One region of the Streptomyces sp. NPDC057682 genome, then DNA from elsewhere that is predicted to be linked to it. Evidence: riboswitches for the same ligand, from Rfam matches in the RefSeq annotation. Region 1 holds a riboswitch; each other region holds the start of a gene.
The links. A riboswitch is a leader RNA that binds a small molecule or an ion and turns the genes downstream of it on or off. The one in region 1 is predicted to bind cobalamin.
Positions count from the first base shown of each region.

Region 2: it holds a riboswitch for cobalamin, as region 1 does, so the genes downstream of both, ACFVDM_RS08530 (ribonucleoside-diphosphate reductase subunit alpha) here and ACFVDM_RS10190 (CbtB-domain containing protein) in region 1, are expected to answer to the same signal.
Region 3: it holds a riboswitch for cobalamin, as region 1 does, so the genes downstream of both, ACFVDM_RS06785 (ABC transporter substrate-binding protein) here and ACFVDM_RS10190 (CbtB-domain containing protein) in region 1, are expected to answer to the same signal.
Region 4: it holds a riboswitch for cobalamin, as region 1 does, so the genes downstream of both, ACFVDM_RS33525 (cobalamin biosynthesis protein) here and ACFVDM_RS10190 (CbtB-domain containing protein) in region 1, are expected to answer to the same signal.

Region 1 is NZ_JBHVIN010000005.1:73,297-80,830, reverse strand. Features, by position in the region: gene ACFVDM_RS10220 (hypothetical protein) at 152-1,099, shown strand; gene ACFVDM_RS10215 (hypothetical protein) at 1,184-1,840, shown strand; gene ACFVDM_RS10210 (pirin family protein) at 2,400-3,365, opposite strand; gene ACFVDM_RS10205 (tetratricopeptide repeat protein) at 3,509-3,865, shown strand; gene ACFVDM_RS10200 (GNAT family N-acetyltransferase) at 3,991-4,503, shown strand; gene ACFVDM_RS10195 (CbtA family protein) at 4,628-5,407, opposite strand; gene ACFVDM_RS10190 (CbtB-domain containing protein) at 5,435-5,650, opposite strand; adenosylcobalamin (AdoCbl) riboswitch at 5,696-5,789, opposite strand; gene ACFVDM_RS10185 (histidine phosphatase family protein) at 5,929-6,498, shown strand; gene ACFVDM_RS10180 (dihydrolipoyl dehydrogenase family protein) at 6,509-7,534, opposite strand, start outside.
Region 2 is NZ_JBHVIN010000004.1:216,723-224,256, reverse strand. Features, by position in the region: gene ACFVDM_RS08555 (sugar ABC transporter substrate-binding protein) at 1-1,285, opposite strand, end outside; gene ACFVDM_RS08550 (GntR family transcriptional regulator) at 1,568-2,338, shown strand; gene ACFVDM_RS08545 (DUF3311 domain-containing protein) at 2,598-2,852, shown strand; gene mctP (monocarboxylate uptake permease MctP) at 2,849-4,477, shown strand; gene ACFVDM_RS08535 (GNAT family N-acetyltransferase) at 4,590-5,102, shown strand; cobalamin riboswitch at 5,150-5,280, shown strand; gene ACFVDM_RS08530 (ribonucleoside-diphosphate reductase subunit alpha) at 5,421-7,534, shown strand, end outside.
Region 3 is NZ_JBHVIN010000003.1:343,880-351,413, reverse strand. Features, by position in the region: gene ACFVDM_RS06790 (acyl-CoA dehydrogenase) at 1-796, shown strand, start outside; cobalamin riboswitch at 960-1,146, shown strand; gene ACFVDM_RS06785 (ABC transporter substrate-binding protein) at 1,180-2,247, shown strand; gene ACFVDM_RS06780 (FecCD family ABC transporter permease) at 2,244-3,323, shown strand; gene ACFVDM_RS06775 (ABC transporter ATP-binding protein) at 3,320-4,108, shown strand; gene ACFVDM_RS06770 (PRC and DUF2382 domain-containing protein) at 4,280-5,344, opposite strand; gene ACFVDM_RS06765 (IclR family transcriptional regulator) at 5,728-6,528, shown strand; gene ACFVDM_RS06760 (OPT/YSL family transporter) at 6,616-7,534, shown strand, end outside.
Region 4 is NZ_JBHVIN010000023.1:58,958-66,491, reverse strand. Features, by position in the region: gene ACFVDM_RS33535 (putative cobaltochelatase) at 1-1,768, opposite strand, end outside; gene ACFVDM_RS33530 (cobyric acid synthase) at 1,765-3,318, opposite strand; gene ACFVDM_RS33525 (cobalamin biosynthesis protein) at 3,315-4,313, opposite strand; cobalamin riboswitch at 4,445-4,571, opposite strand; gene ACFVDM_RS33520 (hypothetical protein) at 4,728-4,961, opposite strand; gene ACFVDM_RS33515 (anion permease) at 4,972-6,246, opposite strand; gene ACFVDM_RS33510 (class II aldolase/adducin family protein) at 6,483-7,145, shown strand; gene ACFVDM_RS33505 (alpha/beta hydrolase) at 7,317-7,534, shown strand, end outside.

The DNA of each region.
Region 1 (7,534 bases):
ACGAAAGCCATGAACCTGTCTCGATTCTCCGTAACCTGCCCGCACCGTTGTAACGCCCAGCGGCGGGCGCCGAACGCATCGAAGACGCTCTTCGGCGTCTGCGCCTGCGCCGTTCCACATCCGTGATCCAGTCCCTCGGTAACACGGCGCCATGCGCCTTGCCGAGATCGACGACGTGACCGGCATGGATGCCAGTACCACGTTCCAACGGATGAAGCGGCTTCAGAAGGACGGTCTGGTCACCCGCACCGGCTCGCGCTGGGGCGACCCCTATGTCCTGACCGAGGCCGGACAGGCCCTGGGCCCCGTCTACGCGGCCGTCGGCCGTTGGAGCGCCCCGGTCCCGCACCGGGCATCCACATCGGCCGCCCCGCCCGCGCCGACCGCGCACAGGGAAGCGCCGACGAGCGTGGGTCGAACGGCTGCGGCGCTCGGTCGCAGTCCGGCCGCCCCGCCCTCCCTCTTCAGCCACGCACCCCAGCCCCAGCCGCGGGTGCCGCCTCCGTCACCGTGCGTGCGTACAGGGAACGTCTACTGGCGCAGAGCGGTTGTTTCGTTGCTGTTGCATTCCTGTGGGCGCAGTCCCGTCAGTGGTTCGCCGAACTACGTTGTCGGAGAAGCGAATTCATCCACTCGAACCTTGGGCTGGGATCTGAGTACGTGTACTCATGCATCTGGCCCGTACCTCATCGGAAGGTGGGGCAGGGGTGCGGAGATGAAGAGGACCACGGCGGCCCGGCCGCCCCGGAGCTACGGGCGGTGCAAGCTAGCGGGCGGCACCGTGACCTACGCACTCAAGTACCACCGCGCTCGTGGCAAGTACCCGGACGGCACCCTGATGCCTGGGCCAGCGCTCAAAGCCCCTGGGCTCCGGCTCGACTGGGACCGGCCGGACCTGCCACTCCCGAGTCGGGTCGAGGAGCCCGCCCCACGCCCCGAGACCGGGTCCGAGGTGATCTATTGGCGCTGCTCGATCACTCCAGAAGACCGGATGACCGTGGCAGTCGCACGAACCCGCCATGCCACCGTTCTCACCCTCAGTCCTGGCCTGTGGAACTCTTCCGCAGACAACTACTTCACCGTGCTACGCCGAGAATGATCTCGCGAGCGCCGGCGGTGAGTCGACCGTAGAAAGCGCGAGGCCGAGCTCGACCCCACCCCACCAGCGAAAGGACCCCCCTCCATGCCCAACGGCCTTACCTGGATAGGCGCTCACGCCCACACCGCCACGCCCGTCCCCGGAATGCGTGGCGGCATCTCCCTCACCGTCGCCCGAGGCATCGACCCTGACGAGTTCCTCATCAACCTCGGGGCCGACCTCGATGAGCTCGCCGCACGCACCCCGCTGAACGAACTGCGCAGCCAGACCACCCCGCCCGGCCACGACCCCACCCGATACGCCTACGCGATGTACGGCAGCGAGGGTGAGTGGACGTACGTGCTGGAGAACCACCACGCCGCGACCTGGGCAACCGGGTTCCGCCGTGTCCCTTCGATGAGGCCCGGCCCGGGTGACGAGATCCTGTGCGCCAGCCGGAACCTGTACAGCCCGCCCGCCGTGATCCTGCACGTCGAGGGCGACGAGGTGATACGGCGCGCAGAGTTCGGCACCACCACCGGCCACGCGTCGGCGTTGGACGCGGCGCTCACCGCCGCCGGTGCCGTCTTCCCCTCCATCCCCGACGCCACCGCCGACGAGGTGACCGTCTACTACGAACAGCACGGCGCGCGCCTGCCCGCCCTGGTGTTCACCGCGCTGGGCGCGTACACGGGGCTGAGCGTCGACCGGGATGCCGCACAGGCCGGGAATCTCCCCGCCGTCCACCTCCTCACTCCTTGAGCCGCACGCGTTGATCAGGTTCATCCACGTCGCCCCGGCCCGCCGCCCGCCTCCGCCGCCTGTCGAGGCTCTGAAGTACTTCGAATTCGGCCGGGCGTACACCGAGCGCACCGTGGCGGCCAAGGTCGGAGGTAGATCATCGGCCTCCGCTCATCTCCACGCAGGCATACGTGGACCTCTCCCGTGCCTGCCTGCTGCGAGGTGAACTCGACGGCATGGAAGCCGCTCTCGAACCCATGCACCGCACCTCATGAGCACGGCACAGGTGTCCTCGATCGCGCGTAGGGCCGACACGGCCATCGCCAGGCTGCCAACCTCCTGCACCCACCAGCGAGGGACATCGACAGCGGCACTCGACTCATACCTGACAGGAAGTCAGTAAAGTCAGCAAAAGGTCAGCATCCGTCCTGACACACCTGGTCGAACAAGGTCACACATGACCACGCAGCCATACGCGAACGCCCAGGACCAGGCCCCCTCCGTCTCCCCCTGTGGAGGCCCTCCTCCGCCCGCACGTGACCACGGGTGACGAGAACCCCCACCGAAGGGAAAGAGCAGGTCAACGCACCCGACCGCGCGCCTTCAACGGCACCGGCGGCAGGGCGGGCGCGGGGATCGGAGCGCCGTCGTAGCCATGTACGGTGCCGAACCGATCACCGTTCATCCAGGCCACACGCGCCTGCGCGATCTCGTCCTGGGTGCGGCCCACGAAGTTCCACCACATCATGATCTCCTCCTCGAACGGCTCGCCGCCGAGCAGCATCAGCCCCGCGTCGGACTCCGCGCGCAGCGGGAGTTCCGTGCGGCCGCAGCCGAGGTAGAGCATGGAGCCGGGGAGGACGGGGACGCCGTCGACCTCGGCCTCGCCGGACATGGAGAGCACGGCGTACTCGAAGTCGGGGTCCAGGGGGAGCCGGGCCTCGGTTCCGTGGGTGAGGGCGAGGTCGGCGCCGACGATGGGGGTGTAGGCGGTGCCGGGGGAGGTGGCGCCGTCGAGGGTGCCGAGGATGACCGTGGCGGTGAGGCCGGGGGCGACCACGGTGGGCAGGTCCGTGTGGTGCTGGAAGTGGGGTTCGACGTCGCGGTGGGCGTCGGGGAGGGCGACCCAGAGCTGGGCGCCGTGGAGCAGGGCGGCGTGCTGCCGGGGGCTCTCCTCGGAGTGGCTGATCGCGCGGCCGGAGGTCATCAGGCCGAGTTCGCGGGGACGGATCGTCTCCAGGCTGCCGAGGCTGTCGCGGTGGAGGACCTCGCCCTCGTGCAGCCAGCTCACGGTCTGCAGTCCCATGTGCGGGTGGGGCGGCACCTGCATCCCGGGCTCGTCGGCGATGTCGTCGGGGCCGTAGTGGTCGACGAAGGCCCAGGCGCCGACCATGCGGCGGCCCAGGTTCGGCAGCAGTCTGCGGACCTCGGTCGACTCACCGAGCCGGACGTGGCGCGGGGTGAGGAGTTCGCGTACGGGCTCGGCGACGACGAAGCCCCTCCCTCCGCAGACGGAGAGTGCGGCCTGGCGATCGAGATTGCTCATGGCGCTCAACCTATTCCCGTGCGACTCCGGCAGGCTGGAATCCACGCCGAATATTTAGTGGAATGTTAAACCATCTATCGGTGTTGTGGCGTACGGACAGGTACGGGACCGGCCCGGCCGCCGCCTTCGACCGAGGGGGTCACATGAGCGACGCCTACTACGAGTTCGGCACCGCCGCCGAGCGCTGGGAGCGGGCCCTGTTCTTCTTCGAAGCGAAGGAGTACACCACCGCCGCCCGGATCCTGACCGGTCTCGTCGACGAGGTTCCCGAGCAGGTCGCGCCGCGGCTGCTGCTGGCCCGCGCCTACTACCACTCGGCGCGCCTCGTCCGGGCCGAGACGGAACTGCGCGCCGTCCTGGAGCGCGACCCCGTCGAGGAGTACGCCCGGCTGATGCTCGGACGCACGCTGGAGCGCCAGGGCAGGCAGGCCGAGGCCGACACCCATCTGCGGATGGCCGCCGCGCTCGCCGGGGACTTCCCGTCGAAGGGTGACGCCTGAGGTCCCGGGCGTGTCCGGCGCCCCGGCCCCGGCCCGTGACGGGACGCACCTCCGGTGCCGGGCCGGGCCCGCTCCCCCCTTCTATTGGGGTGCGGGCCCGGCCCTGCGCGTGATACGCCACCGGCATGAACGATCTCTCCACCGCGCGTCTGCTGCTCCGTCCGATGACCGTCGCCGACGCCGAGCGGGTGGCGGCGGGCGGCCCCGCCGCCGGGGAACGGTGGGCCCCCGGCTTCCCCTCCCCCGGCGAGCGTGCCGCCGCCACCCGCTTCCTCGCCGACTGCGCGACGAGCGGTGACCCCACACCGTTCGGTTCGTACGCGATACGGCTCCGCGCGGACGGGCTGGTCGTCGGGGGCATCGGCTTCCACGGGGCGCCGGACGGCCGGGGTCACGTCACGGTCGGATACGGGCTCGTCCCCTCCGTACGGGGCAGGGGGTACGCCTCCGAGGCGCTGCGCGCCCTCCTCCGGTTCGCCCGGGAACAGGGCGTCGTCTGCGTGCACGGGGACACCGACCTCGACAACACCGCGTCCCAGCACGTGATGACCGCGGCCGGCATGCGGTTCGTGAAGCAGGACGAGCGGCTGAAGCACTACCGGGTCGACTGGGACGGCCGCGTCGACGACCACGGTTGAGCGGGGCACCCGTCCCGCGCACCCGTCCGACAGATCCGTTCAACGCGCCCGATCAACACACCCGATCAACGGAACGAGCCCGCCGGGAACGGTCCGGCGGGCTCCTTCCGCGTCCGGTCGGGCGTCAGCCGGTCATGGCCGCCGTCCGGTTCGCCTTGCCTTTCCGGGCCGCCTCGCGGTCCGGGGACGGCACGAGCAGCCGTTCCGCCAGAGCGCCGAAGACCAGGCCGAAGGCGGTCCACAGGGTGACCTGGACCGCCAGCGTGGCCAGGCGGAACTCCCAGAGCAGTGAGGCCGGGAAGTCCCCGCCCACCTCGTTGTACGAGGGGAGAAAGGCGTACGCGAGGCCGATGACCAGGACATAGCCGGCGCCCGCGGCGATGCTCGCGTTCCAGTTGCCCAGGCGCGGGGCCAGCCGTCTGCCGATGATGACGGCCGCCGCGGCCAGCAGCACGCTGAGAGCGACCATCAGGAAGAACAGCGTGGTGCGCTCTCCGATGGTGTCGGGGTTGCCGACGGCCGGCGGGTTCGCCGGGTACTTCAGGAACGGCACGACGTACACCGCGAGCAGCGCCGCGCCCGCGATCAGTGCCGCCGTGGCCCTCGGCCCGAACCGGCCGGCGCGGCCGAGCGCGTAGCAGAAGACGAGTGCGGCGATACCGCCCACGGCGACCCCGAAGACGAGGACGCCGGTGGCGAGACCCGCGGTGGACTGGAGGGTGCGGCTGACGAGTTCCTCGCCGCCGCCGTGGTCGTGGCCGTGCGCGTGCGCCTCTTCGAGCGCGATGGCCGCGTCGACCCGCGACTCACCGAGGAAGTAGGCGACCAGCAGGGCGCAGGCACCGGCGATCAGGCCGGCCAGCATGCCGCGGACCAACAGGGCTCGTACGGATATGGAGTTCATGGGTGTCCCCTGGACGGTGCGGCCGGATCAGTGGCAGGGGAAACCGAGGAGGTGGCGTCCGTCGTGGACCCACTCGTGCACGCCCTCGCCGGAGATGAGCGCGGTGGCGCCCTGCTCGGCTCCGACGAAGTAGAGCAGGACCAGCATGAGGATGCCGAAGAAGGCGGCCCAAGGGGCCAGGGCCTTCAGCGAGATGGGGGTGATGGCGGGTGCGCCGGTGGTGGGGGCAGCAGAGTGTGCCATGGCAGAACCTCCTGGGGGAACACGCGTCCCGATCGTGGTGCCTGAGACGAAGGTGCCGGGTCTGACTTCCCGCACGCGTGCGGGTACACAGTGGCGCGACCGTGCCGGATTCCCACCGGACTTCCATCACACCCTCGTCATGTCGTCGCGACGATACAGCCTGTGCGCGGGCACCGCCACGGTGCCCGAAGGGGGTGCCGGGGAGGCCGGATGCCAAGGTGGGCACGGGCGAGTGACCCTTGTTCAGGGAGAGGAGAGCGGTGGAGACGGTACGGGTGATGTTGATCTCACCGGCGATGAACCAGGGGCTGCGCGAGGCGCGTTTCGCCGGGGACGGGCCGCTCGACGCGGCCGGGGTCCGGCAGGCGCGGGCGGCCGCCGCGCAGGTTCCGGACGCCGACCGGTACGTGGCCGGTCCCTCCCGGCGCTGCGCCGCGACCGCCGACGCCCTCGGCATCGACTGCGTCGTCGAACCAGCTCTCCGGGACTGGGAGTTGGGCGGCTGGGCCGGGGAGCGGCTGGACACGGTGGCCGCGCGCGAGCCCGACGCCGTGGCCGACTGGCTCGCGGACCCCGGAGCCGCTCCGCACGGCGGTGAGTCGCTGCTCGCCCTGTGCGCGCGGGCCGGGGCCTGGCTCGACGCCCTGGCCGCCGACGGGGCGGCCGCCCGGGACCGGATGCTGGCGGTCGCGGAACCCGCCGTGGTACGGGCCGCGGCCGTCCACGCGCTCGGCCTACCGGTGGCCGCGTTCTGGCGGCTCGATGTCCCGCCGCTCACCCTGACCGAACTCGGTGGCCGGCCGGGGCGGTGGAACCTGCGCTGCGGGCGGCCCCTCGCACCCCGGTAGACACCGCCGCTCAGCTGTCCCGGTACGTCTCCAGCAGCCGCAGCCAGATCTCACTGATCGTCGGGTACGCGGGCACCGCGTGCCACAGCCGGTCGATGGGAACCTCCCCGGCCACGGCGACCGTGGCCGAGTGCAGCAGCTCGCCGATGCCGGGGCCCACGAACGTGACCCCGCGCAGGATCTCCCGGTCGAGGTCGACGACCATGCGGGCCCGGCCGCGGTAGCCGTCCGCGTACAGCCCGGCTCCGGCGACGTCCGCCAGGTCGTAGTCGACGGCGCGGACGCGGTGGCCGGCCCGTTCCGCCTCGGCCAGCGTGAGGCCGACGGAGGCCGCCTCGGGGTCGGTGAAGACGACCTGGGGCACGGCCGCGTGGTCCGCCGTTGCCGTGTACGGGCCCCAGGGGGACGCGTCGGGGCCCGCGCCCTCCCGGCGCGCCCCGGCGGCGATGGCGGCGCCCGCGATCCTGGCCTGGTACTTGCCCTGGTGCGTCAGCAGGGCGCGGTGGTTGACGTCGCCGACCGCGTAGAGCCAGGGCGTGCCCTCGACGCGGCAGCTGTCGTCGACGGTGAGCCAGGAGCCGGGCTCCAGGCCGATCGTTTCGAGGCCCAGGTCGTCGGTGCGCGGGGCGCGGCCGGTGGCGAAGAGGATCTCGTCGGCCTCGACGGTCTCCCCGTCGTCGAGCGTGACGACAACGGGTCCGTCGGGGGCGGCCCGCCGTACGGAGGTGGCGGAGACACCCGTACGGAGGTCGGCGCCCGCCTCCCTCAGCGCCTCGGCGACCAGCTCTCCGGCGAAGGGCTCCATCCGGGGCAGCAGCCCCCGGCCGCGTACGAGCAGGGTGACCTGGGATCCGAGGGCGCCCCAGACCGTGGCCATCTCGACGCCCACCACTCCCCCGCCGACGACGACCAGGCGGTCCGGCACCGCCTTGGCGCTCGTGGCCTCCCGGCTGGTCCAGGGGCGGACCGTGTCGATGCCGGGCAGGCCGGGGACGACAGCCCGGCTGCCCGTGCAGAGGGCCACGGCGTGCCGGGC
Region 2 (7,534 bases), on a different contig from region 1:
TCATCGAGTCGATCTCCGCGTCGGCGGCCTTGGTGGCCTCCTCGACCGACTTGCCCTTGATGATGTCGAGCAGCATGATCTCGAGCGTTTCCTTCTTCTCGATCGCGGTCCAGCCGGGGGCGATCGGGGTGAACCAGGCGTCCGGCACGGCGTTGGCGATGGCCGCGGTCTCCGGCTTGGCCTTCAGGGGCTCAAGCTGCTTGGTGTTGTTCGGAAGGATGTTCTTCGAGGCGAGAACCTCCTCCGACTTCTCGGAGGTGAACATCGAGATCCACTCCTCGCCGAGATCCTGGATCTTCGACTTGGAGATGGTGGCGAGGTCGGAACCACCGATGAAGGAGGGGAGCGCCTTGCCGTTCGGGCCGGGCATACCCGCCGTGAGGATCTTGTCCTTCAGCTTCGGGTTGCCGTTCGCCTTGGAGTCGACGACGCTGCCGGCCTCCCAGCCGTTGCCGTAGAGAAGAGCGGTCTTCTCGTTGGCCATGACGTTGGCGTGGTCCGCCTCGTCCTTGGTCTTGTCGCCGTGGTTGTACTTCTTGACGAGCTCGACGAAGTCGGTGATGCCCTTCTGGGCCTCCGGCGTCGACAGAGTGGACTTCCACTCCTTCTTGCCCTCGTCGTACTTGGCGATGGACCCGCCCTCGGCGGCGACGTAGGACATCGCGGCGTACCAGTAGCGGCCCGGCAGGTACAGCGGCGAGAACGCCTTGTCCTTGCCGTACTTCTCGCCGATCTTGTCGAGCGCGGCGGTCAGCTCGTCCTGGGTGGCGGGGAGGGTGTCCTTGCCGGTGCCGGCCTTGAACATGTCCTTGTTGTAGATCGCGACGCGGGCGCCGGCGTAGTAAGGAACGCAGTACTGCTTGCCCTCGAAGGAGCAGGTGTCCTTGAGACCCTTGATCCAGGTGTCCGAGTTCTCGTACTTCTTCGGGTCGATCTCGCCGAGGGCCCCGTTGAGGATGTAGGTCATCGTCTCGGTGTTACCGAGCTCGACCACGTCCGGGTACTTGTCGCCGGCCAGAGCGGCGTCAAGCTTCTTGGCCTTGTCCGCCCAGGTCTGGTACTGGACGTTGACCTTGACGTTGGGGTACTTCGCCTTGAACTGGCTGTTGACGTCCTTGACCAGTTCGGGCCACGTGCTCTGCGCGTCCGACATCAGCCAGACAGTGAGCGTTTCCTTGCGGTCCTTCGGGTCCTTCGACGACGCCTTGTCGTCGTCCGACCCACACGCCGCGATGGAAACCAACATGCCCGCGACGCCGATCGCCGCGATGAGCTTGCGCTTCACGCCACCCTCCTCAGGGATGCTGCAACCCCCTGCCACCACGCAAGACAACGCCGACGAGTACTGCTGGGGCTGGGACCTGGTCTTTAATGGTTTAGACCAGTACCGGGAGCTTGGCCTAGACCTTTAGGGGTGTCAAGGGTGTATAAGAAGTGCACTCGCGTCCGTTATAGGACCGACACCTGAGGGAGGGCGACGAGCCGTGACCGGACCGTGCCACCATGTGAGCCGCGACAGACGGAGGAGCCGGTGACGGCAGCAACGCAGCAGTCGGGAAGGCGGGCCATGGGTGCCGACGGGGGCAGTGCGGAGAACGAGACGGGCGCGGGTGCGGGCACGCGCACCGCACGCGTCCCGAAGTACTACCGGCTGAAGCGACATCTCCTGGACATGACGGACACCATGCCGCCGGGCACACCCGTGCCCCCGGAGCGGACCCTGGCCGCCGAGTTCGACACCTCGCGCACCACCGTGCGCCAGGCGCTCCAGGAGCTGGTCGTGGAGGGCCGACTGGAGCGCATCCAGGGGAAGGGGACCTTCGTCGCCAAGCCGAAGGTCTCACAGGCCCTGCAGCTGACCTCGTACACCGAGGACATGCGCGCCCAGGGGCTGGAACCCACGTCCCAGCTCCTGGACATCGGCTATGTGACGGCCGACGACACCCTGGCCGGGCTGCTCGACATCAACGCGGGCGGGCGGGTGCTGCGGATCGAGCGGCTCCGCCTGGCCAGCGGCGAGCCGATGGCCATCGAGACCACCCATCTCTCGGCCAAGCGCTTCCCGGCGCTGCGGCGTTCGCTCGTGAAGTACACCTCTCTCTACACGGCCCTGGCCGAGGTGTACGACGTGCGGCTGGCCGAGGCCGAGGAGACCATCGAGACCTCGCTGGCCACCCCGCGCGAGGCCGGTCTGCTCGGTACGGACGTGGGCCTGCCGATGCTGATGCTGTCCCGTCACTCGCTGGACGGGCAGGGCGAGCCCGTCGAGTGGGTGCGGTCGGTCTACCGGGGCGACCGGTACAAGTTCGTGGCGCGTCTGAAGCGGCCGCTGGACTGACCGGCTCGGCCGCTTCCGGCCACCGGACCGAAGCCCCCGTGGGAGCCCTTCCACGGGGGCTTTCCGCTGCCCGGAAACGGCCCCCACCCCCTCATTGGTCTGAACCAACTCCCCGACAGATAAGCCCATTTCGGCCAGGCGTACGCCTCACGAGGACCGTTGCCGGACCGCAATGCGGACGGGGGGTGACGGTGGCCGGGACACTGCCCTAGATTTCCTGCGCATTACAGGTGCTCAGCGAGGGGACGGAGTCGCCGCCATGTCAGCAGATCCTGACGAGAAACCACCCACCATCACCCCGGTCCGGGTGGTCATCGCCCTGTGCCTCGTCGCGCCGTTCGTGGCGATGCTGTGGGTCGGTTCGTACGCGAAGATCGACCCGACCTTCATCGGGATCCCGTTCTTCTACTGGTACCAGATGCTCTGGGTGCTCATCTCCACGGCGCTCACCATGATCGCGTACAAGCTGTGGCAGCGCGACCAGCGCGCCCGCAAGGGGGGTGAGTCGGCATGAAGGACGGCGTGAACGGCGTCGCGCTCGGCGTCTTCATCTTCTTCTTCGTGGCCGTGACCGTCATGGGCTTCATGGCGGCCCGCTGGCGCAAGGCGGAGAACGAGGCCAGCCTCGACGAATGGGGCCTGGGCGGACGGTCGTTCGGCACCTGGGTCACCTGGTTCCTGCTCGGCGGCGACCTCTACACCGCGTACACCTTCGTCGCCGTCCCGGCGGCGATCTACGCGGCGGGCGCGGCCGGCTTCTTCGCGGTGCCCTACACCATCCTGGTCTACCCGCTGATCTTCACCTTCCTGCCCCGGCTCTGGTCGGTGTCGCACAAGCACGGCTACGTCACCACCTCGGACTTCGTCCGCGGCCGCTTCGGTTCCAAGGGGCTCTCGCTGGCGGTCGCCGTCACCGGCATCCTGGCGACCATGCCGTACATCGCGCTCCAACTCGTCGGCATCCAGGCGGTGCTGGACGTGATGGGCGTCGGCGGCGGCGAGAACACCAACTGGTTCGTCAAGGACCTGCCGCTGCTGCTCGCCTTCGCGGTGCTCGCCGCGTACACCTACTCCTCCGGGCTGCGCGCGCCCGCACTGATCGCCTTCGTCAAGGACGGGCTGATCTACCTGGTCATCGCCGTGGCGATCATCTACATCCCGATCAAGCTCGGCGGCTTCGACGACATCTTCTCCGCCGCCGCGGACAAGTTCGCCGGGCCGCCCGGCGGCAAGCCGACCGGGGCGCTGGCCCCGGGCGAGGCCGGGCACTGGGGATACGCCACGCTGGCACTCGGCTCCGCGCTGGCGCTGTTCATGTACCCGCACTCGATCACGGCGACGCTCTCCAGCCGCAGCCGTGACGTGATCCGCCGCAACACCACGATCCTGCCGCTGTACTCGCTGATGCTGGGCCTGCTCGCCCTGCTCGGGTTCATGGCGATCGCCGCCGGGGTCAAGGTGGACAACGGCCAGCTGGCGATCCCGCAGCTGTTCGAGAACATGTTCCCGGACTGGTTCGCGGGCGTGGCCTTCGCCGCCATCGGCATCGGCGCGCTGGTGCCCGCCGCGATCATGTCCATCGCGGCGGCCAACCTGTTCACCCGCAACATCTACAAGGACTTCCTGAAGCCCGACGCGACGCCCGAGCAGGAGACCAAGGTCTCCAAGCTGGTGTCGCTGCTGGTGAAGGTCGGCGCCCTCGCCTTCGTCCTCACCATGGACAAGACGGTCGCGATCAACTTCCAGCTGCTGGGCGGGATCTGGATCCTCCAGACCATGCCGGCCCTGGTCGGCGGGCTCTTCACCCGCTGGTTCCACCGCTGGGCGCTGCTGGCCGGCTGGGCGGTCGGCATGATCTACGGCACCGCCGCCGCGTACGGGGTGGCGAGCCCGACGCAGAAGCACTTCGGCGGCTCCTCCAAGGAGATCCCGGGCCTCGGCGAGATCGGCTACATCGGTCTCACCGCCTTCGTGCTCAACGTCGTCGTCGTGGTGGTCCTCACGTTCGTGCTGAACGCCCTGAAGGCCCCCGCCGGCGTCGACGAGACCTCCCCGGAGGACTACACCGCGGACGCGGGCGACCCGGGGGTGACCGAGGTGCTCCCGCCGGCCACCGCCGGTGCGCCGGGCGGCCACTGACACCAGGTCACGGGCCGTCGCACCCCCGTGGGCCGGGGGCGCGGCGGCCCGTTCGCGCGCGGCGCGGAAACCCGGTTGCGGACCGGGCCGGGGTGTGGGGCACACTCCGCTCATGGACATGACGATCCGGCCGATCGAGCCCTCGGAGCACGCCCTTCTCGGCGAGATCACCGCCGAGGCCTATCTCGGTGACGATCTGCTGGACTTCGGCACCGGCGATCCGTATCTGCTGAAGCTGCGCGACGTGGCCCGGCGGGCCGCCGAGGCCGAGGTGCTGGTGGCCGCGGACGCCGGAGGGCGGGTGCTGGGCGGGGTCACGTACGCGCCGCCCGGCAACCCCTGGGCGGACATCGCGCGGCCGGACGAGGCGGAGTTCCGGATGCTGGCGGTCGCCCGGCAGGCGCGCGGGGCCGGTGCGGGCGAGGCACTCGTACGGGCCTGCGTCGCCCGCGCACGGGCCACCGAAGGCGTCACGGGACTGGTCCTGTCGACCCAGTCGACCATGCGCGGCGCGCACCGGATCTACGAACGCCTCGGCTTCGTACGCACCCCCGAGCGGGACTGGGCTCCGATCGACGATCTGAAGCTGCTGACCTACCGGCTGGAGCTGCGCTCCTCCGTCTGAGTTCGCGTACGACACAACATGTGGGGGCTGCCTCATCCGGCGGCCCCCACATGTATGCTCATGCTCGCTGTCGCCGCAGGGGAATCCGGTGCGAATCCGGAACTGTCCCGCAACGGTGTGTTCGGTGTGCTTTCGCGCACCTCCAGTCCGAGGACCTGCCGACAGCGCGCCCGGCTCGACCGAACCGGGCGCCCAGACGTCCGGGCCTCGTGGATGGGCCGGTGGACGCCGCACGGAGTGCCGCCCTGTCCGGGCCCCGCTCCGCCCGGCTGCCCCCGCGCACCCGACGGCCCCGAGCCGAGCGAGGGAGAGCACCAGGTGACCATCGCGCCAGCCGATCCGGTCTCAGCGGCCGAGTCAACGGAAACCACGGACGACGGACCGGGGGCCGCGCTGCTGCGGACCCTGACCGCGCTCACCGCGGATCTGCCCGACACCGACCCCGGACGGGTCGCCGCCGCCGCGCTGCGCGGCCGCAGCGCCCGCGCGGACGAGGCCGAACTGCGGTCGCTGGCCACCGAGGCCGCCGCGGGGCTCATCTCCGAGGACCCCGCCTACTCCCGGCTCGCCGCCCGTCTGCTGACCCTGGCCATCGCCCGGGAGGCGGCCGGGCAGGGCGCCACCTCGTTCTCCGCCTCGGTCGCCGTGGGCCACCGCGAGGGACTGATCGCGGACCGCACCGCCGCGTTCGTGGCCCGGCACGCCGACGCCCTGGACGCGCTGGTGGAGGGGGCGCTCGCCGAGGGCGCCGACGACCGCTTCGGCTACTTCGGGCTGCGCACCCTGCACAGCCGCTATCTGCTGCGCCACCCGCACACCCGCCAGGTCGTCGAGACGCCCCAGCACTTCATGCTGCGGGTCGCCGCCGGACTGGCCGAGGACGAATCGGCGCGCGCGCTGTACGAGGTCGCCGCGCTGTACGGGCTGATGAGCCGGCTGGACTATCTGCCCTCCTCCCCCACGCTCTTCAACTCCGGCACCCGCCACCCGCAGATGTCGTCCTGCTATCTGCTGGACTCGCCGCTCGACGAGCTGGACTCGATCTACGACCGCTACCACCAGGTGGCGCGGCTCTCCAAGCACGCGGGCGGCATCGGTCTGCCGTACTCCCGCATCCGCGCCCGGGGTTCGCTGATCCGCGGCACCAACGGGCACTCCAACGGCATCGTGCCGTTCCTGAAGACGCTCGACGCCTCCGTGGCGGCGGTGAACCAGGGCGGCCGGCGCAAGGGCGCGGCCGCGGTCTACCTGGAGACCTGGCACGCGGACATCGAGGAGTTCCTGGAGCTGCGCGACAACACCGGCGAGGACCAGCGGCGCACGCACAACCTCAATCTGGCGCACTGGATCCCGGACGAGTTCATGCGCCGGGTGGAGGCGGACGGCGCCTGGTCGCTGTTCTCGCCTTCGGACGTGCCGGAACTGGTGGACCTGTGGGGCGAGGAGTTCGACGCGGCCTACCGGGACGCTGAGGCCCGCGGCCTGGCGCGCAGGACCCTGCCGGCCCGTGAGCTGTACGGCAGGATGATGCGGACGCTGGCCCAGACCGGTCAGGGCTGGATGACGTTCAAGGACGCCTCCAACCGGACCGCGAACCAGACGGCGGAGCCGGGCCGCGTGGTGCACTCCTCGAACCTGTGCACCGAGATCCTGGAGGTCACCGACGACGGCGAGACGGCCGTCTGCAACCTGGGCTCGGTCAACCTGGGCGCGTTCGTCGAGGGCGGCACGATCGACTGGGAGCGGCTGGACGCCACCGTCCGCACAGCCGTGACCTTCCTGGACCGGGTCGTCGACATCAACTTCTACCCGACCGAGCAGGCCGCCCGGTCCAACGCCCGCTGGCGCCCGGTGGGGCTGGGCGCGATGGGGCTCCAGGACGTCTTCTTCAAGCTGCGGCTGCCCTTCGACTCCGCGGAGGCCCGTGCGCTGTCCACCCGGATCTCGGAGCGGATCATGCTCGCCGCGTACGAGGCGTCGTGCGATCTCGCGGAGCGCTCCGGCCCTCTCCCCGCCTGGTCCGAGACGCGTGCCGCCCGCGGTGTGCTGCACCCGGACCACTACGTCACGGAGCCGGCCTGGCCGGAGCGCTGGGAGGCGCTGCGCGCCCGGTTGGCGAGGACCGGGATGCGCAACGCGCTGCTGCTGGCCGTCGCGCCGACCGCGACGATCGCCTCGATCGCCGGGGTGTACGAGTGCATCGAGCCGCAGGTCTCCAACCTGTTCAAGCGCGAGACGCTCAGCGGTGAGTTCCTCCAGGTCAACGGCTATCTGGTGGAGGAGCTGAAGGCGCTCGGCGTCTGGGACGCGCGGACCCGTGAGGCGCTGCGCGAGGCGAGCGGCTCGGTGCAGGGTTTCGCCTGGATCCCCGAGGAGGTGCGGGCGCTGTACCGCACGGCGTGGGAGATCCCGCAGCGCGGCCTGATCGACAT
Region 3 (7,534 bases), on a different contig from region 1:
CTGGCAGGCCCGTTCCGTGATCGTCGAGAGCCGTGAACGCTGCGGCGCCCAGGGGCTGCTGGAGCACAACGGGATGACCGAACTGGTCACCGGGGTCGAGGGCGCCATCACCGCCGAGGGCGACAACCTGGCCATCCACTCCCGCGCCGCCGTGAGCCTCCTCATGGACGCGGTCACGGGCGCCCGGCAGGAGCCCTCGGACCTCCCGGTGCCGGGCGACCTCGCCGATCCCCGCTTCCTGGGCACCCTGCTGGAGCGGATCGAACAGCTCTGGTTCGCACGGGCGGCCGGCCGCACGGCCCGGGTGGCGCACGAGGACCCGAAGGAACGCTGGAACGCGGCGTCCGGCCCCGCCCTGCGCGGTGTCGAGGCCCATGCCTACCGCCACGCGGCGGAGGCGTACGCGCAGGCCTTGGAGGAGCTGCCCGAGGGGCCGGCGCGCGACCGGCTGGGCGAACTGGCCCGGCTGTTCGCCCTGCGCTGGATCGCCCGCAACAGCGGTGACCTGCTCGCCGACGGACGGCTGACCGCCGCCCAGGTCGAAGGGCTGACCGACGCCGTCGAGCAGCTGATCGCCGCCGTGGCCCCCCATCTGCAGGAGCTGGCCGCGGCCTTCGCGCTGCCCGGCGAACTCCTCGCGGACTGGCCCATCGCGGGTCCTCGGTACACCGACGCCTACGACGACCCGGAGGCCTCCTGGAACACCCGGTCCGCCGAGACGCCGACGGGCCTGTCCGGGACATTCCGCGAGGAGACACCCGGCTTCGGTGGCGAATCGGTTCGCCCCAAGGGGTGACCGGGCAGAGGCGCTTTGTCGCGCATCCCGCCCACCGCCCCGGCGGTGAGCTGCGGGCCCTGCCGCGACCGGTGCGTCCCGATGCCCGCGCGGTGGCCGGTGGCAGGGGGCCGTGCTCCCCGGCCACCGGCCCGCACCGCCACTGAGCTGCGCGGAAGCTCGTGGTAGCGTGCCCGGTGCCAGTCGAACTCCAGCCTGGAGTCAGGGAATCCGGTGCGAATCCGGAACTGACGCGCAGCGGTGAGGGGGACGGGCGGGGCCACGGCCACTGGGAGACCACGGTTTCCCGGGAAGGCGCCCCGTCCGCGTGAACCCGAGTCCGAAGACCTGCTGGCACCCGCGGTCCGGACCGGGCCGCGGAGTCCGTACCCCGGGCCCCGCGCATGGGCCCCGAGACGACGAGGTACTCCGTGCCGCCCCTGTCCGGCCACGCCCGCACCGCCGCCCTGCTCACCGCCGCGCTCGTCCTGCTGACGGCCTGCGGCACCGGAGGGCGCACGCCCGCCGCCCGGAACGGGGACGCCGCCGGCTACCCCGTGACCCTCGGCAACTGCGGACGCACCGTCACCGTGCACCGCGCCCCCGAACGTGCCGTCCCCGTCGACCAGGGCTCGGCCGAGATCCTGCTCGCGCTCGGCCTCGCCGACCGGATGGCCGCGACCGCCACCTGGACCGATCCGGTGATGAAGGGCCTGGAGAAGGCCAACGCCACGGTCCCCCGGATATCCGACAACCGGCCCTCCTCCGAGAAGGTCCTGGACCGGGAACCCGACTTCGTCAGCGCCTCCTTCGCCTCCACCCTGGCCAAGGGCGGCGTCGCCCCGCGCGAACAGTTCGAGAAGCTGGGCGTCCCCACCTACGTCTCGCCCGCCGACTGCACCGCCAAGGACAACAGCAAGGACGGCGACGGGGTGCGTACCGGCACCCTCGGCATGGACAGCGTCTACACCGAAGTACGGGAACTGGCCCGGGTGTTCGGCGTCCCGGAACGCGGCGAGAAACTGATCGCCGCACTCCGCGCACGGATCCGGAAGGCCACGGCGACCGTCGACGCCTCCGGCACCACGCTGATGTACTGGTTCGCCAACTCCACGTCCCCGTACCTGGCCGGCTGCTGCGGGGCCCCCGGCATCATCACCCGCGAACTCGGCGCGAAGAACGTCTTCGACGACACCCACGAGGAATGGCCGCAGATCAACTGGGAGACCGTCGCCGACCGCGATCCGGCCGTCCTGGTCATCGGCGACCTCACCCGCCGCTCCCAGACCGCCGAGAGCGCCGCCGGAAAGATCGCCTTCCTGGAGTCCCACCCCGTCACCCGGACCATGGACGCCGTACGCCACAAGCGGTACGTACTGCTCAGCGGCCAGGCCATGAACCCGTCGATCCGCACCGTCGAGGGAGTGGAACGCGTCGCGGCCGCGCTGCGCTCCTTCGGGCTCGCGGGATGAGCGGCACCGCACCGGCCGCGGCCGCGCGCGAGGCCGCCGGCCCGGCCGTCCGCGGAGCGGGGCGGGCGCTGCGCGCCGGACTGGGCTGGACCGCCGGACTGCTCCTGCTCGCCCTGTCCGTCGCCGTCGCCGTCACGATCGGCCCCGCCCGGATCTCCGTCGCCGACGTCTGGTCCGCCGTCGGAGCCCACCTCGGCCTCGGCACCCCGGAACTCTCCCCGATCCGCGACGGCATCATCTGGAACCTGCGCATGCCCCGGACGCTGCTCGCCGCGGTGTGCGGCGCGGGGCTCGCCGTCTGCGGCACGGTCATGCAGTCGCTGCTGCGCAATCCGCTCGCCGACCCGTTCGTCCTCGGCGTCTCCTCGGGGGCCTCCACCGGAGCGGTCGCCGTCGTCGTCCTCGGGGCCGGCGGGGGAGCGGTGTCGCTGTCGGCCGGTGCCTTCGCCGGGGCCCTGTGCTCCTTCGCCCTGGTCATGCTGCTCAGCCACAGTCTCGGTGGCAGCACCGACCGGGTCGTCCTGTCCGGGGTCGCCGCCATGCAGCTCTTCTCCGCGCTGACCTCCTTCGTCGTGATGACGGCAGCCGACGCCGAGCAGACCCGGGGCGTGCTCTTCTGGCTGCTCGGTTCGCTCGGGGGCGTCGGCTGGACCGAGACCGGGACGTGCGCCGCGGTCCTCGCCGCGACCCTGGCGGTCTGTCTGGGCCACGCCCGTACGCTCGACGCCTTCGCCTTCGGCCAGGACGCCGCGGCGGCCCTCGGCGTCCGCGTCGGACGCACCCGGATCGTGCTGCTGTGCGCGACCGCGCTGCTGACCGCCGCGCTGGTGGCGGCGGCCGGGGCCATCGGCTTCGTCGGCCTCGTCCTGCCGCACGCGGCCCGCGCGCTCACCGGATCCGGGCACCGCAGGCTGCTGCCCGTCACCGCGCTCGCCGGTGCCGTGTTCCTGGTCTGGGCCGACACCCTCGCCCGTACCGTTCTCGACCCCCAGGAGGTCCCGGTGGGCGTCGTCACCGCCCTCATCGGCGTCCCCGCCTTCGTCCTGGTCCTGCACCGCACCCGGCGGACGCCGTGAGCGCGGGGGAGCCGGGCGGTCTGCGGGCCGACCGGGTGGCCCGCCGGGCGGGCGGCCGGCTCGTCGTGGACGGCGTCTCGCTCGCCCCGCCGCCCGGCGGCACCACCGGACTGATCGGCCCGAACGGCTCCGGCAAGTCCACCCTGCTGCGGATCCTGGCCGGGGTGCTCGCCCCGGAGACCGGCGTGGTCACCCTCGACGGCGATCCGCTCGCGCGCGTCGGCCGGCGCGCGGCCGCCCGGCGCATCGCCGTCGTCGACCAGCACGCCGCCACCGAGGCCGATCTGAACGTCGTGGACGTCGTACGGCTCGGCCGCATCCCGCACCGGCGCGCCTGGTCGGCCCCGACGCCCGAGGACGAGGCCGCAGTGGACGCGGCGCTGGAGCGGACCGGCCTCACCGGGCGGCGCGCGCAGTCCTGGCACACCCTGTCCGGCGGTGAGCGCCAGCGCGTGCAGATCGCCCGCGCGCTCGCCCAGGGCCCGCGCGAACTCCTGCTGGACGAACCGACCAACCATCTGGACATCCAGCACCAGCTCCAGCTGCTGTCCCTGATCACCGCCCTGCCGCTGACCGCCGTGATCGCGCTCCACGACCTCAACATGGCCGCGATGTTCTGCGACCGGATCGCGGTGCTCAGCAGGGGCCGGGTGGTCGCCGCCGGCACCCCCGCCGAGGTCGTCACCGAGGAACTGATCGCCGAGGTCTACCGGGTGCGGGCGGTCGTCACGCCCGAGGGACCGGAGAACCGGCCCTCCGTGCGCTTCCTGCCGCAGACGGTGTGAGCGCCGGGACGGCGTGGAGAAGCAGGACGGCCCGGAGAGCCGGGGCGGCGCGGAGAGGCAGGACCGCAGGGACGACCGGACGGTGCGAGCACGGGACGCGGGGGCGGACCCGGTGCGGGTCCGCCCCCGCGTCAGCGCGGAGCGCGGCGGCCGGTGGCCGCGGTGGGGTCGTCAGCGGTGCCGCCCCTTGCCCAGGTCACCGCCCGTGTCCCTGCCGGGCATGTCCTTGCCCGGCATGTCCTTCCCGCTCTTGCCGGTGCCGTCCGCGTAGTCGATCTGCTCCTTGCGCAGTTCGGCGGAGACCTCCTTCTGCTCCGTCACCCTGGTCGTCTCCATCCGCACCCGTTCGACGGGCACGGTCTCCTTGCGCATGGTGGCGCGTTCGGCGTGCAGCGTGACCTCCACGTCCTGCTCGGAGAGGTCCGACCGGGCCGCCTTGTCGCCCGGACGCAGCGGCTCGCGGACCACCCGCACCTCCTCGTGCGTCACCGGCACCGTCCTGGTGACGTTCTCGGTGACCACGTACTTGTGGAGGCGGGCCCTGCCGCTCTCGTACTCCTCGGTGCCGACGTGCAGCTGCTCCTCGGAGCGGATCATCTCCTCCTTGCCGCCGAGGTCACCGGCGGACCGCTCGGCCCCCGCGCCGACCAGCGGCCTGGAGGTGTCCGCCGCCGCGGTGTCGCGGTGCTTGCCCGTGCCCGTGCCGGTGCCCATGCCCGCACCGGCGCCCGCGGTGGTCCCGGTGCCGGTGGTCGCGGTGCGGTCGGTGTCCGCCGCGCCCATGGCGCCTGCCCCGGCCGCCGCACCCGCTCCGGCGCCGGCCGCGCCCATCGTGCCCGTCCCTGCGGCCGTCGGGGCGTTCGCGCCCTTCGTGCCGCCGGACCCGGCGCGGTCCTGCATCGAGGCCGTGGTGTTCCTGGTCAGGCCGTAGTGCCGGTAGAGCTCCTCCTCCTCGGCGACGGACAGATGCGCGTCCGCGTCCACCCGGGGGGCTTCCTTGACCTGGTCCTTCGTGTGCGAGATGTGGAGGTCGGAGCCCACCCGGCGGGCTCCGGCGAGGGGCACGAAACTCTCCTTCATGCCGAACAGACCGGTCTTGACCGTGACCCAGTCCGGCCGGCCGGTGTGGTCGTCGACGTACACCCGCCCGACGTTGCCGATCTTCTCACCCGCGGCGTCGTACGCCGTCAGGCCGTCGAGCTCTCCGGAATCCGTGAAACCGTCAGCGGCTCCCATGGCCGATTCCTCCTCGCTCGGGCGCGTCCTGTGGGTGGGTCCAGCAGGGGAGGCGCGTCCGGCTTCCATCGCGCCTCACCCGGATGGACGCTGCAACCGCCCGTGCCCCCGGCACCGGCGGGCGCACCCGCGCCGCGTAGGCACAGGCCCCGCAGGGCGGAGGCGCGGCGGGGCTCGCCGAATTACGCCGAACGGGTGAACGGGTGGGGTGTCGGCCCACACCCGGGGGAGTGGGGACGGCCCGCCGGAACACCTCGGTCCGGATCTTTCCGGGAAACCCTTGACACCTGCCCGGGGCGCCCGCATCCTTTCGCCAGAAATCGCAACGGCGTTGCGATTTCCGCACCGATACGCGCACCACCTGCACGAAGGAGGCCCGGCCCATGGCGGAGAAGGGCGCGGACACCACCCCCGAGGCCGCTGCCGGACGGCAGGCCCCCGGAGTCCTCCAGACCGTGGACCGGGCCCTGCTCGTCCTGCTGACCTTCACCGAGCAGCGGCCCGAATGGGGCGTCAGCGAACTGGCCCGTCACCACGGCTGGGACAAGGCCGTCGTCCAGCGCCTGCTCACCACCCTGAGCGCGCGCGGCTTCCTGCTCTGCGACGAGAACAGCCGGCGCTACCGCCCGGGACCCGCCCTCTCCCGGCTGGCCCGGGTCAGCGAACACAGCGGAGTGCTCTCCTCGCTCGCCCGCCCGATACTCGCCGGGCTGCTCCGCGAGACCGGCGAGAGCGTCGTCCTCAACGTCCCGCACGGCGGCAGCTACCGCTGCGAGGCCGCCGTCGACGGCACCGGCCCGGTCCGCTACACCGCGATCATCGGCGCCGTCATGCCCGGCCACGCCGGAGCCTCCGGCCACACCCTCTTCGCGTACCACCCCGAACGCGAGATCCGGCAGATGTTCGGCGCCACCGGACTGACCCGGTTCAACGACCGCACCATCACCGACCTGGACGCGCTGCTCGACTGCTACGCCCGGGTCCGGACCGACGGGTACTGCATCAGCCACGGCGAGTACGACGAGGCCGTGACCGCGGTCTCCGCCCCCGTCCTCCAGGGCGACGGCGTCGCCGCCTCCCTCACCGTCATCGGCCCCTCCCACCGCGTGGACCGGGCCGTCGACACCCTCGTGCCGCTGGTACGCGCCGGAGCGGCGGACATCACCGCCGCCCTCGGCGGCTGACCCGCGCCCGCACACCGCTTCCGCCGGCCCCCGCCGTACCGCCGGGGCCCGGCCCCACCCAGCCCTGCTCACCGAAGGGGGTGCCCCATGGCGCACCATGTCTCCGCGCCGCACCCTGCCCCGCCGCCGGGCTCCGAAGAGCCCCGGTCGCACCCGCGCGTGGCGGAACCCGTCCTGCTGGTCGTCCTCGTGGTGCTCGCCGCGGTGGGCGCCGTCATCGGCATCGACCTGGTGTCCAAGCTCGGCATCTCCGCCAACACCTCGGTGGTCGGCGCCCTGGTCGCCATGCTGATCGGCCGCATCCCGCTCGGCTTCCTGCGCCGGATGCGCTCCGTGCACCGGCAGAACCTCGCCCAGAGCGCCATCTCCGCCGCGACCTTCGCCTCCGCCAACGCGCTGCTGACCTCCGTCGCCGTGCCCTATGTCTTCGGGCGCGAGGACCTGGTCTGGCCGATGCTGGCCGGCGCCACCATCGGACTCGTCGTGGACGCCTGGGTGCTCTACCGCGCCTTCGGTTCCCGGCTGCTGCCCGCCGACGCCGCCTGGCCGCCCGGCACCGCGGCGGCCGAGACCATCAAGGCCGGCGACCGGGGAGGACGCCGCGCCCTGATCCTGGCCGGCGGCACCGCCGTGGGACTCGTCGGAACCCTCTTCAGCCTGCCGCTCTCCGCGGCCGGCGTGGCCTTCCTCGGCAACGTCTGGGCCCTCATGATGTTCGGCATCGGGCTCATGCTGCGCCAGTACAGCCCCGATCTCTTCCACACCGACCTCGGCGCCGGGTACATCCCGCACGGCATCATGGTCGGCGCCGGCATCGTCGCCCTCGGCCAGGCCGTCCACATGCTCGCGGGCCGCCGCGCCCGCAAGCGCGACGAGGCCGGCCGGGAGGCGGAGGAGAGTGCCGCCACGCTCCGGCAGGCCGACCCCACCACCGCGTACACCGTCGACGAGCGCGCGCTGCGCCTCTCCCTGATCCGCGGCTACGCGCTCTTCACCGCGGGTGCCG
Region 4 (7,534 bases), on a different contig from region 1:
GTACCACCAGCAGCGGCCGGCGCGAGGGATCGCGCAGCCGTTCCACCCGCAGCACCTCATGCGCCTTCAGCAGCCCGGCCGCCACCGGGGAGCGGCCCCCGGTCGCCAGCAGCTCCAGCCGGGCCGCCGCGGCGTCCACCGAGGAGGTCGGCGGCAGCACCAGCTCCGCGCCCCGCCCCCGGAAGGCGATCAGCCCCACCTTGTCCCGCCGCTGATAGGCGTCCAGCAGCAGCGAGAGCGCCGCGCCCTTCACCGCTCCCATCCGCTGCCGCGCCGCCATCGACCCCGAGGCGTCCACGACGAACAGCACGAGATTGCCCTCGCGCCCCTCCCGCACCGCCTGCCGCAGATCGTCCCGCCGCACCACCAGCCCCGGACCCGACCGGCCCCGCGCCCGCTGGTGCGGGGCGGCGGCCCGTACCGTCGCGGCCAGATGAAGCGCCGTCAGCCCGCCCCGCGGCCGCCGGTCCCCGGTCGTCCGCCCCTGCGCGGAACGCGCCCGGGACCGCCGCCCCGCCGCGCCCTCGCCCAGCCCCGGCACGCTCAGCGCCTTCGTCCGGAACGGCTCACCGGCCCGCGCCGGTGCCTGTTCACCGCCCTGTCCGGGCAGCGAGGGAGCCGGTTCCGACGGCCCGTCACCGGCCGCTCCGGGCGTGTCGTCCGCCCCGGCCCCGGGCTCCGGCGGCGTGTCGGGACCGTCCCCCCGGGGCGGCCGGCCGCCGCCACCGGGGCCGTCCGGCTCCGGATCGTCGTCCCCGCCGCCGTTCTCCTCCAGCGTGTCGTCGAGCTTGTCCTCGTCGAGCCCCGGCGCGTCGAAGGGGTTGCGCCGGCGGCGGTGGGGGAGCGCCAGCAGGGCGGCCTGCCGCACGTCCTCGGCCAGCACGTCCGTACGCCCCGCCCAGGCGGCCAGCGCCGTCGCCGTCCGGGCCATCACGATGTCGGCCCGCATCCCGTCGACCTCGAACGCCGCGCACGTCGCCGCGATCTGACGCAGCGCCCGGTCGCCCAGCCGCACCTCCGGCAGCAGCGCCCGCGCGGCCGTGATCCGCTCCCGCAGCGCCGCCTCCTCGTCCGCCCACCGGGCGGCGAAACCCGCCGGATCGTCGTCGTACGCCAGCCGCCGCCGCACCACCTCGACCCGCAGGTCGGTGTCCCGGGACGCGGCGACCTCCACGGTCAGCCCGAACCGGTCGAGCAGCTGCGGGCGCAGCTCGCCCTCCTCCGGATTCATCGTGCCGACGAGCAGGAACCGCGCGGCATGCCGCACGGAGACGCCCTCGCGCTCCACGTACGACGCGCCCATCGCCGCCGCGTCCAGCAGCAGGTCGACCAGATGGTCGTGGAGGAGGTTGACCTCGTCGACGTAGAGGATCCCCCGGTGCGCCTCGGCCAGCAGCCCCGGCTCGAAGGACTTCACGCCCTCGGCCAGCGCCCGTTCGATGTCCAGGGCCCCGACGAGCCGGTCCTCGGAGGCGCCGACGGGCAGTTCGACCGTGCGGGCGGGCCGCGCCACGCCGGTCCCGGAGGGGTGCGGGCCGTCCGGACACGCCGGGTCGGGGGCGTCCGGGGCGCAGGAGAACCGGCAGCCGGGGACGACACGGACCTCGGGCATCAGCGCGGCCAGCGCCCGGACGGCGGTGGACTTGGCGGTGCCCTTCTCGCCCCGGACGAGGACTCCGCCGACGGCCGGGCTCACCGCGTTGAGCAGCAGCCCGAGGCGCAGGTCGTCCTGTCCGACGATCGCGGTGAAGGGGTAGGGCGTACTCACATGACCTCCTGGGCGGGGGATGCGGGCGCACCCGGCGGAACGAACGGCAGCCCGGACGGCGCGCCCGACTCGATGAGCCGCCACAGCGCGTCGGTGTCCGCGTGCTCCTCGATCAGATCGCCGAGGCGGTCGAGCTGTTCCTCGCGGAGCGCGGCGAAACAGGTGCCGGGGGCGGGGACGAAACGGCGCCCCGAGGCCCGTGCGACCTCGGTGAGGAAGGCGCGCCGGAAGGCGTCGCTCTCCAGCGAGCCGTGCCAGTGGGTGCCCCAGACGGAGCCGGAACGGCAGCCGTCCAGCGGGCGGCCCCGGCCGTCGGTGAGGAAGGGGTCGCCGCCGCGCACGTCCGCGACGCCGTGGTGGATCTCGTACCCCTCGACCGGGGCGCCCAGCGCCTCGCCGGACGGCCGGGCGAGGGTCTTCTCGCGGTCGAAGCGGATTTGGACCGGAAGCAGCCCCAGCCCCTCGACGCGCCCGGCGCGCGACTCCACCTCGTCCTCGATCCGTGTCCCGAGGATCTGGTAGCCGCCGCAGATCCCGAGCACCGGACGGCCCTCGGCCGCCCGTCGCAGCAGCGCGTCGGCCAGTCCGCGCTCGCGCAGCCAGGCCAGCGCCTTCACGGTGCCCCGGGTGCCGGGCACGACGACGAGATCGGCGTCGGCCAGCTCCTCCGCGCGGTCCACGAACCGCACGACGACGCCCGGCTCGGCGGCCAGCGCGTCGACATCGGTGAAGTTCGACATCAGCGGCACCGCGCACACGGCCACGCGCAGGACGTCCTCCCCGTGCGGCGGGGCCACCACCGACTCGCGTACGGCACCGCGCAGGGACACCCGCAGCCCGTCCTCCTCGTCGATGCCCAGACCGTGCGCGAAGGGCAGCACCCCGTAGGACGGCCGGCCCGTCAGCTCCCGCAGCATGTCGAGCCCCGGCTCCAGCAGCGAGACGTCGCCGCGGAACTTGTTCACCAGATACCCGGCGATCAGCTCCTGGTCCTCGGGCGAGAGCAGCGCCGTCGTCCCGAAGAACGAGGCGAAGACCCCGCCCCGGTCGATGTCGCCGACGACCACCACCGGGAAACGGGCCGCCCGCGCGATGCCCATGTTCACGATGTCGGTGCGGCGCAGATTGATCTCGGCCGGGCTGCCGGCGCCCTCGCAGATCACCGCGTCGTACGTGCTCCGCAGCTGCTCCAGGCAGTCCGTGACGGTGGACAGCAGGGACTCCTGCCGGCCTCCGTGGTAGCCGCGGGCGCTCATCTCGCCGACCGGGCGTCCCATCAGCACCACCTGGCTGGAGCGGTCGCCGCCGGGCTTGAGGAGCACCGGGTTCATCAGGGCGGTCGGCTCGACGCGGGCGGCCTGCGCCTGCATGGCCTGGGCCCGCCCGATCTCGGCGCACTCACGGGTCACGAAGGAGTTCAGCGACATGTTCTGCGCCTTGAAGGGCGCCACCTTCACGCCCCGGCGCACCAGCCAGCGGCAGATGCCCGCCGTGACGACGCTCTTGCCCGCGTCCGATGTGGTCCCGGCGACCAGCAGTCCGCCGCTCATGTCCGGTTCCTTCCGGCCGTGGGGGAGGGGGAGGTACGGCCCCGGGCCAGTCGCCGGGCGACGAGCCCGCTGCCCAGCCGGGCCGCGACGCCGACGCCGAGCGCCAGCGTGCCGACCCGGCGCGAGAGCCGCACCGCGCGTGCGATGTCGGCGGTCTCCACCGCCCGGCCCGCCGCGCCGTTGAGCACGGGACGGTGCTCGACCCGGCCGCCGTAGGCGAGCGTGCCGCCGAGCCGTACGCCGAGCGCCCCCGCGAACGCGGCCTCCACCGGGCCCGCGTTGGGACTCGGATGCCGGGAGGCGTCCGCCCGCCAGGCCCGGACCGCCGCACGCGGCGCCCCTCCGGCGGCGGTGGCGAGCAGGGCCGTCAGCCGGGCGCCGGGCCAGCCGGCCACGTCGTCGAGACGGGCGGAGGCCCAGCCGTAGCGCCGGTAGCGGGGCGAGGTGTGGCCCACCATGGCGTCCAGCGTGTTGACGGCCCGGAAACCGACGAGCCCGGGGACTCCGCCCAGCGCCCCCCACACCAGGGCGCCGACGACGGCGTCCGAGGTGTTCTCGGCGACGGACTCCACCACCGCGCGGGCGATCTGCGGACCGTCCAGGGACTGCGGGTCGCGGCCGCACAGATGCGGCAGCCGCTCCCGGGCCCCCTCGATGTCCCCGGCGGCCAGCGCGCCGCCGATGGCCCGCGCCTCGCGGCCCAGGGAGGTGCCCCCGACGACGGACCAGGTGGCGGCCGCCGTCAGGGCGACGGAGGCGGCGGGGTGGTGGCGCAGGGCGCGGGAGGCCAGTGCGGCGGCCCCGGCGGCGCCGCCGGCGCAGACCAGGGTGTGCAGTGCGCCCCACCCCCGGTGGTCGCGCCACAGCAGGCGTTCGACGTCCGCCGCGGCCCGCCCGAAGGCGGCCACCGGATGGCCCCTGCGGGGGTCACCGAGCAGCAGATCGCCGATCATCCCGGCCGTGGCGCCGTACGCGAAGACGCGATCGGCACGCACGGGTCAGCCGGCCGTGGCGCCTCGGCGGGCCCCGGTACGGGGAAGCGGCGGGGAAGGGGTCGCGACGGGGCCGGGCATGGCGATATGTCCTCACTCAGGGTCCGCGCCCTGGTTCGACGAGACGGCGACCAGAGTCTCCTGGCTCCCGGATCCGCGGTCTCCCGGCCTTCCGGTCCTGGTGGACCGTGACTTCCGAGAGGGGAGACCGCTCCCCGGTGACAGTGGCGGGACCGCGCCGGATTCGCACCGGCTTCCTCTGCTGTCGCCGTAATGGCTCCGGCAGTCCACCACGCTCCGCGAACACCCGTCAACTTGCCGTTGACCTGCGGGGGCGCGGTGTGGGCGGACACACACCGGGCCGGACACCCGTGAAGGGTGCCCGGCCCGGTGGGGGTCGGAGAGGGCGTACGGCCCTCAGGCGACGATCAGATAGATCCCGTACGCGACCGCCGCCGCGCACAGTCCGAAGCAGACGTACCCGCCGGCGCGGGCCAGCAGGACCGAACCGCCCGCCGCGCCGCCCCGCGCGGCCGGTTCCGGCTGCTTGGAGAGGCCGACGATGCCGAGGGTGAACAGGCCCACGAGAGCGACGGTGGTGACGAGGGAGACGCCGAAGACGGTGCCGAGTGCTGCCCAGTCGATGTGCATGTGTCTGTCCTTACACCGTGGCGGGTCGGGCCGGGTCGGCGGCGACGGGCGCGGCCGGGGACGGGAGGGTCGCCGACAGGTCGGGCTGGGCGGCGAGCGTGGGCGGCGGGCTGACGGCCGCGATGGCGGTGGTCACGACTCCGGCCGGTTCGGCGTCCGGCGCGGACTGCGCGCCGGACGGGGCGACATCGTCGTGGCCGACGGGCTTGCGGCGCGAGAGCGCCCAGATCGCGCCGGAGCCGGCGACCAGCAGCGCCGCCACGACGACGACGCCCCAGGTGCCCTGCTTGGTGACGAACTCGGCGCCCGCGCCGACCAGACCGGCGGCCGGCAGGGTCAGGCCCCAGGCGACGAACATCCGGGTGGCGGTGGACCAGCGGACCACGCCCCCCTGACGGCCGAGGCCCGCGCCCATCACGGCGCCGGAGCAGGACTGGGTGGTGGAGAGGGAGAAGCCGAGGTGCGAGGAGGCCAGGATGACGGTGGCCGCGCTGGTCTGGGCGGCGAAGCCCTGCGGCGGCTTGAGCTCCGTCAGCCCGCTGCCCATGGTGCGGATGATGCGCCAGCCGCCGAGGTAGGTGCCCATCGCGATGGCGAGACCGGCGCTCACGATCACCCAGACCGGCGGGTTGGAGCCGGGGGAGAGGACACCGCCGGTGACCAGGGCGAGGGTGATGATGCCCATGGTCTTCTGCGCGTCGTTGGTGCCGTGGGCGAGGGAGACCAGGCCGGCCGAGGCGATCTGGCCCGCCCGGTAGCCCTTGGCGGTGGCCTTCTCCTGGGCCTCGCCCTGGATCCGCCCGCCGATCCGGTACGTCAGCCGGGTGGCCAGGAGCGCGGCGACACCGGCGACGATCGGGGCGGCGACCGCGGGGAGCAGCACCTTGGTGACGACGGTGCCGCCGTCGACGGAGGACCAGCCCGCGGACATCACCGCGGCGCCGATGAGGCCGCCGAACAGGGCGTGGGAGGAACTGGAGGGCAGGCCGACCAGCCAGGTCAGCAGATTCCACAGGATGGCGCCGACGAGCGCCGCGAAGATGACCTCGGTTCTGAGCCCGTCTTCATTGATGATCCCGCCGGAGATCGTCTTGGCGACCTCCACCGACAGGAACGCGCCGACGAGGTTGAGAACGGCGGACATGGCCACCGCTGTCTTGGGTTTGAGGGCGCCGGTCGAGATGGTCGTGGCCATCGCGTTGGCGGTGTCGTGGAAACCGTTCGTGAAATCGAACACTAGAGCTGTCACGATCACAATCGCGAGCAGCAGCGTGATGTGTTCCATTTACCCAGGCAATCGTTCGACGTCATTGGCACGTGGACCGTAGGCAAGCTGGGTGAACGGAAGATGAACTGGGCAGGGCTTTGCGGTGACTCCAAGCGGAGCCCGGCCGCCCTCTTCGTCCGCCGGACGGAGGCGGGATTCCGTTACGGGCCGTGCGGGGCCCAGAATTCGGGGCCGGGCGCGGGCCCGCGGGAGGGGGCGGCACGAGGCCGCTCATCCGTTGAAAGGATCTTCGTATGAGCGATGCGTGGCGCGAATCGATCGAAGCGGCCTGGGACGCGGTCGTCACGACCGCCCGCAGAACCGCCGCCGAGGGGCTGGTCGTCGGGACCTCGGGAAACGTCTCCGCGCGGGTCGGCGACACGATCCTCGTCACCCCCAGCGGAGTGCCCTACGACCGGCTCCGCCCCGAGGATCTGACCGCCGTGGATCCGGAAGGCAAGCGGACCCACGGCGAACTGACCCCCACCAGCGAACTCCCCCTTCACCTCACCGTCTACCGGAACACCGACGCCGCCGCCGTCGTGCACACCCACGCCGTCCACGCCACCGCCGTCTCCACCCTGGTCACCGAGGTGCCCTCCCTCCACTACGCCTCCGCGATGCTCGGCGGCCCCGTCCGGGTCGCCGCCTATGCCCGCTACGGCACCGAGGAGCTGGCCGAGAACATGCTCCTGGCCCTGCGCGACCGCTCCGGCTGTCTGCTGGGCAACCACGGCACCGTCACCTACGGCGCCACCCTCGACGAGGCCTACGACCGCACCGCCCAGCTGGAATGGCTCTGCCACCTCTGGCTCACCGCCAGCTCCGTCCCCGGCCGCACCCCGGCCCTGCTCACCCCCGGGCAACTGGCCGAGGTCGGCGAGGCCCTGAAGGGATACGGACAGCGCCCTCGCTGACCGGTCCCGGCCCCGTGCGGCGGACCGCGCCCCCGGCCGCCCCGGCCCCGTGCGGCGGACCCGTCCCCGACGCTCCCCGCCCCCGTCGCGCGGACCCTCCCGTATACGGCCCGGCCACCGGACGGCCCCCGTCCGGTGGCCGGGCCCGGGGGAGCCCCGGAGACTGATGCCGTGCGCCCGGCAACAGCGACGGCAGCGGCCGTCACCACCATCCTCGGCGCCGGAGCGGCCGCGGTCGCGGCCGGCCGGTTCGCCAGCGACGCCGCCCTCGGGGCGCCGTCCGGACGACCCCTTCCCGCCGACCGCGGTCTGACCGTGCACGCCACGGCCGCCGGACAGGTCACCCTCACCCGGTCCCTCGCCTCGCTGCGGCCCGGCACCTACGGACT